Regions from separate parts of the Blautia sp. MSJ-36 genome, predicted to be linked through region 1. Evidence: riboswitches for the same ligand, from Rfam matches in the RefSeq annotation. Region 1 holds a riboswitch; the other holds the start of a gene.

Region 1 (3,312 bases):
GTACAGGCGCCCCATCAGCTGGAGGATGTTTATAACTTTGAGGATGCACTTCTTGTGGGAAGTATGTTGATCACACTTCTCCGTCATGCAGATCGCGTAAAGATCGCCTGCATGGCACAGCTGGTAAATGTTATTGCGCCTATCATGACATCCGACACAGGCGCATGGCGTCAGACGATCTTTTATCCGTATATGTTGACAAGTGTGTTTGGAAGAGGAACCGTCCTTAATACACAGGTTCTCGCACCGGTATACGAGAGCAAAACTTATGGCGAAGCGCCATATCTGGATTCTGTGTGTGTCTGGGAAGAGGAAAAGGATACGCTGACGATCTTTGCAGTGAATAAGAGTCTGGATGAGGATATGGAAGTTTCCTGTGACTTAAGACAGTTTGAGGGATATAAGATCGTAGAGCATATCGTGCTGAATAATGACGATCTTCAGGCAGTCAATACAGAGGCTCAGCCCGAGAATGTAGTTCCTGTAAAAGCCAGTGCAGAGTGCTCAAAGCTGGACGGCGGAGAACTGGAAGCAGTTTTTGCAAAACACAGCTGGAATATGATTCGTCTTGCGAAATAGGTGTAAGTGAAGGAATTGGTTACAGAAAATGTAAATTATGTGGCATTATGGGAGGGCTTTTTATGTACACACCTGCAAAAGAACGTTACGAAACCATGGAGTACAACCGCTGCGGAGAAAGCGGTCTGATGCTTCCCAAGGTATCTCTTGGATTATGGCATAATTTCGGAGATACTTCTGATTATGAAAATATGAAACAGCTGTGTTTTACAGCTTTTGACAATGGCATCACACAGTTTGACCTTGCCAATAATTACGGACCTGCCTACGGAAGTGCGGAGCGGAATTTCGGCAAGATCCTGAAGGAAGAACTGATGCCTTACCGTGATGAACTGATCATCACAACCAAGGCCGGCTACGATATGTGGGAGGGCCCTTACGGAAACTGGGGCAGCCGCAAATATCTTCTGGCGAGCCTTGACCAGAGCCTGAAACGCATGGGCCTGGAATATGTGGATATTTTTTATCATCACAGAATGGACCCGGAGACTCCTCTTGAGGAGACTATGGGCGCGCTTGCAACAGCAGTTCAGCAGGGCAAGGCCCTCTATGTGGGACTTTCCAATTACGATGGAAAAACTTTAAGCCAGGCAGCAGCGATCCTGAAGGATCTGAAGTGTCCGTTTGTGATCAATCAGAACTGCTATTCTATTTTTGACAGAACTGTGGAAGAGAACGGCCTGAAGAGAACCACCGGCATTCTGAAAAAAGGCCTTATTACTTTCAGCCCTCTTGCACAGGGACAGCTGACAGACCGCTACCTGAACGGAATCCCGGAGGACAGCCGTATCCGCAAAGACGGAAGATTCCTGAAAGAAAGCGCACTGACACCGGAGCGTCTGGACCAGATCCGCAGACTGAACGATCTGGCAGCGCAGCGAGGAGAAAAGCTTGCAGATATGGCACTTGGCTGGCTGCTCCACCATGAGGAGGTCACCAGTGTACTCATCGGCGCTTCCAAGCCACAGCAGATCCTGGATAATGTGAAAGCGATCCACTGTGCACCGTTTACAGAGGAAGAGCTGCGTCTGATCGATGAGATCTCAAAGTAAGATTCCTGAATATTGGTTTGACAAAAACATCCGGTACATAGTTGATGTTTCATGATTCGTTGACAATGGAATACGGGTGTGCTATATTGAGGAACAGAAAAGAAAAGAGCCAGCGGGAGCTTGTGTGACAGGCTGAGAGGAAGATAGATCTTCGACCGTACCTGATTTGGGTAATGCCAACGGAGGGATTGTGATATGAGAGCGTGTCTCCGTGGTGTTTGCCGGGGGATGCGCTCTTTTTGTGAGCTTCTGCGAAAGAGCGGGCAGGAAGGGGAGCGCCTTAATGTCTGGCAGGAGGGTGATGTTCCGGAGATTTTTCCGGAAGGATCATGTAAGCGATGGGAATCCGTGTTTTCGGAGTGAGAGGAAGTAAGGGAACTTCGACCGCCAAAATCTAAAGGCAGACTGCAGCAGCCGGGAAATTTTTTGCCCGGGATCCGCTGCTTGTGATCTGCTTTGTATTTCAGGGAGGAAAACACAATGGAAAAACAGAGGATGCACACGCTTCGTATGGTAATGCTGGCAATGATGGTTGCGATCGGTGTCGTAATTTCACCGATCCTGAGGATTGAGGGAATGTGCCCGACGGCGCATCTGGTGAATATCGTATGTTCGGTTCTGATGGGACCGTGGTATTCCCTTCTCTGTGCAACGATGATCGGCGTGATCCGTATGATGTTCATGGGAATCCCGCCACTTGCACTGACCGGTGCAGTGTTTGGCGCATTTCTTTCAGGTGTGTTCTACAGACTTTCCAAAGGTAAGATCATCTGTGCGGTGATCGGTGAGATCTTTGGAACAGGTATCATCGGCTCTATGGTTTCTTATCCGGTGATGGCATTCCTGATGGGAAGAGGCGGACTGACAGCGTTTTATTATACGCCGATGTTCCTTGCAGCAACCACAATGGGAGGATGTGTTGCCTATATTTTCCTGAAGGCTCTGAGTAAAGCAGGTCTTCTGGTGAAATTCCAGGCAGCTTTGGGTTCAAAAACATATGAGACAAAGACTTTTACAACTGCGAAAGCAAATTAAAGAGGAGAAGCCGCTGATCCACTGCATCACCAATCCGATATCGATCCATCACTGTGCAAATGTGATCCTTGCAGTTGGTGCAAGGCCGATCATGGCGGAGCATCCGGCGGAAGTTGAGGAGATTACAGCTTCTTCCGGTGCTTTGATGCTGAATCTTGGAAACATTACTGATGCCAGGATCAAATCTATGAAGTGCTCCATGGGAAGAGCTGTGGAAAATAAGATTCCGGTCCTGCTGGATCTTGTGGGGGTTGCATGCAGTGACCTGCGGCTGGATCTGGCGAGGGAGCTTTTAAGTATTGGCCATCCGGCGGTTCTGAAGGGAAATATGTCGGAGCTTCTGGCTGCTTCCGGGCTTCCGTCCCATGCCATCGGAATTGATGCGGGAGCACAGGATGCGCTGACTTCAGAAAATATTGATGCGGTCAGTGATGTGCTGAAGGCTTTTTCCAGAAATAATCAGGCGGTGGTGCTGGCTACCGGGAAGCAGGATTTTGTTACGGATGGCGAACAGGTTGTTCTGATTGAAAATGGTACGGCAGCGTTGTCCGGGATTACCGGGACCGGCTGTATGGTTGGGGCGCTGACTGCGGCGTTTTTGCCGGGGTGTGAAGATCATATTGCGAAAGAGATGACGGATCGTACA
Region 2 (3,312 bases), on a different contig from region 1:
TGCAATAGCTGCCATTTCCTTCTCAATCTCTTCTTCATTCAGCTGTGCACGGCGGATCTTGTTGTGGCAGTTAAATCCACAGTAAATACAGTAATTTTCGCAGTAGTTTGCAATGTAGATCGGTGTAAACATACAGACACTGTTTCCAAAATGTTTTCTTGTTTCGATCCGCGCTGCCTGTGCGATCTCTTCCAGAAGAGGCAGTGCTGCCGGTGAAAGCAGTGCCTGAAAATCTTCCGGTGTACGGTTGTCATGAGCCAGGGCTCTGCGTACATCTGCTTCTGTGTATTTGTCATAATCATATGCATTCATTGCGGAAATAACCTGATCCATCACATCAGACTCTTCCAGCTGTTCCATATCCGGAAGGTACTTCATGTGGTCGATACGGTTCTTTTTCATGTCTTCCAGAATTTCTTCGTTTACGATACTCTCATTAAAATGGCCGTCCTGCTGACTGGCCTGTGCTGTTTCTGCCATTGTTGTTATGTCGCTCCTCTCGTACTTTTATTATTTCGAATTTGCAATATTTCAGTATCTGATTCTACTTTTAGCTATCCGTTCTCTTTTCTTCTCTGGTTGATCTGCATCAGGCGGATATTCGCAATCTGCTTTCGATACATAAGTCTGCTCTTAATAACCCATATATTTCCAAATCTTTCAATATACTGTCATTATCCTATTCATGCAGAAATCCGGTCAGCGGTGAAGATGCGCTGGCGCCTCTCTCCAGGGTTCTTCCCATGCCGGAAAGATATGCGCTTCTTCCTGCCTCGATGGCTTTTTTAAAGGCCTCCGCCATAACACGGACATCTCCTGCTGTTGCAATGGCTGTGTTTGCCATAACTGCCGCAGCACCCATTTCCATAGCCTCACATGCCTGTGACGGACGGCCGATTCCTGCGTCTACAATGATCGGAAGGTCGATCTCGTCAATGAGGATCTGGATGAATTCTTTTGTGCAGATTCCTTTGTTGGAACCGATAGGAGAACCAAGTGGCATCACACAGGCAGCTCCTGCATTTACCAGATCTCTGGCTGCGTTCAGATCCGGATACATGTACGGCATGACAACGAAGCCTTCTTTTGCAAGGATCTCCGTTGCTTTGATCGTCTCATAGTTATCCGGGAGAAGATATTTGGAATCATGGATCACTTCGATCTTTACAAAATCTCCACAGCCAAGCTCACGGGAAAGTCTTGCGATGCGGACTGCCTCCTGTGCGTTTCTGGCACCGGATGTATTCGGAAGAAGTGTAACGTCCTTCGGCACATAGTCCAGGATGTTGGCAAGTCCGCCTTCATTTGCACGGCGCAGAGCAAGCGTTACGATCTGTGTTCCTGCTTTTTCGATACATGCTTTTACAAGATCCAGGGAAAATTTTCCGGAACCAAGAATAAAACGGGAAGTAAACTCATGGCCCCCCAGGATCAGTTTGTCTTCATTTGTGTTTGCTGTTGTCATTTTTATGTCCACCTTTCTTTTTATCTGTCAAAACTTTTTCAGAAAAATTGCCTTTTATCTCAGCAGCTTCCGCCGCCCATAAACTGCAGAATCTCTACAACATCGCCATCCTTCAGCATGGTTGTATCGTAGGTCTCTCTTTTGATAATCATTTCATTCAGCTCCACTACAACCTGCACCGGAACATAGCTACATGCTTTCAGATATTCCGTTACTGTCACCGGATTTTCCAGTGTTCTGCTCTCACCGTTTACTGTGATCATAGTCTCTCCTTTCCGGGAATAAAAAAAGAGTCCACAAAGAAATACACCCGCGGTGGTGCACCCCTTCATGAACTCAGTTCACTCTCAAAATTTCCAATATTTAATTGTAGATACCAGGGTTAAAAGATAAAAAATCGAATTCTTTTAACTCTGACTTCCCTGTAAATCCTGATCAAAATAAAAAAGGGAGATACGCCAAAGTATCTCCCGTAAATTCATCCTATACGTTCCTACGTTGGCATTATCCAAATCAGGTATAAGGGTCGAAGTTGAAGACTTCCTCTCAGCCTGCCATCACAAGCTCCCCTGTTATTTACATGGTTTAGTATAAATCGGTTTTTACCCAATGTCAAGCCTGAAAGGCTTAAGCCCCCTTACATAACGGCTATTATCTTATACTTTCCACTCTGATTTGTCAGCCAGAATATATTACAATTCCGGAACCACTGTAGACCATAAATGATTTCCTATTTTCTGGAAATTCCCCTCCAAAGACATTACAGTCACTACTGCATCCTTATCAGGAAACGCCAGACAGAACTGTCCGTAATTTCCATCAGATCGATAGGAACCAGCTTCCGGATTCATTACAAACTGATATCCATATCCAAAACCGGAATATAGATTTCCCGGGCTTCCTGCCGCTGAATTGTCTACAAGATTAGATGTCGCAACTTTCATATATTCCTCCGGCACCAGCTGTTTTCCATTATATTTTCCTTTATGAAGTATCAGCTGTCCATATCTGGTGAACTCGTCAATATTTACATAAAGACCATTCGCCGCATGTACATGACCTTTCGGGCACAAAGTCCAGTCCGGATTACCAATTCCCAATGGTTCAAAAAATCGATTTCTCAGATATTCCAGAAGGTTGACTCCCGCACGTTTTTCAATAGCACAGCTGATCATATAGGTATTAAAATTACTGTATAGCCACTGAGTTCCTGGCTTATTTACAACCTTTGCATTTTCAAAGAAATATCTGATCCAGTCCGGTGTTGTATAACGTTCCGGCCAGTCACAGAAAAACAGCGAGCTTTCCAGACCGGTGGTCATTGTCAACATATTTTCCAGAGTCACATCACCAAGATATCCTTCTGTTTTTTCTGGAACATACTCCGGAAAAATATCAACGATCTTCTCATCCAGATGAATCAATCCCTCATCCAATGCAATTCCCACTGCACAGGATACCACGCCTTTGCATGCAGACCAGGTATTCAGACGCGTTTTCACCGGCATTCTTTTATATTCTGCCGTTAACTGTCCCTCACGCCATATCTGTGCATACATAACATTGAGATTTTCTTTTAATGTTTTAATCGCAAATTCATTGAGCAGATTCTGGTCTTTATTCATAAACATTACTCCTCCCACACACTTGTTTCAATTTTCACATCAGGACTTGCACTTCTGAACCATCCGTAAGCCATGCATATTACAATAGCTATCAGACTGATGATCACTACCGGAAGTTTCAGGCTTCTGCAAGAATTGATAAAAATGCAGATATATGCAAACAAACTCAGGCAACAGAGGAAATAATATTTTCCATTAGAAATATGCATTGATGATTTTTCC

The links. Region 1 has a riboswitch for thiamine pyrophosphate ahead of thiW (energy coupling factor transporter S component ThiW). Riboswitches for the same ligand answer to the same signal wherever they lie in the genome.
Region 2: another riboswitch for thiamine pyrophosphate. It lies ahead of thiS (sulfur carrier protein ThiS); the one in region 1 lies ahead of thiW (energy coupling factor transporter S component ThiW).

Annotation. Positions count from the first base shown of each region.
Region 1 is NZ_JAHLPQ010000010.1:79,327-82,638, reverse strand. It holds gene arfA (arabinosylfuranosidase ArfA) at 1-579, shown strand, start outside; gene KQI39_RS09285 (aldo/keto reductase) at 642-1,631, shown strand; TPP riboswitch at 1,734-1,836, shown strand; gene thiW (energy coupling factor transporter S component ThiW) at 2,112-2,666, shown strand; gene KQI39_RS09275 (hydroxyethylthiazole kinase) at 2,629-3,312, shown strand, end outside.
Region 2 is NZ_JAHLPQ010000008.1:16,202-19,513, forward strand. It holds gene thiH (2-iminoacetate synthase ThiH) at 1-480, opposite strand, end outside; gene KQI39_RS07780 (thiazole synthase) at 680-1,465, opposite strand; gene thiS (sulfur carrier protein ThiS) at 1,525-1,728, opposite strand; TPP riboswitch at 1,939-2,046, opposite strand; gene KQI39_RS07790 (serine hydrolase domain-containing protein) at 2,158-3,090, opposite strand; gene KQI39_RS07795 (APC family permease) at 3,096-3,312, opposite strand, start outside.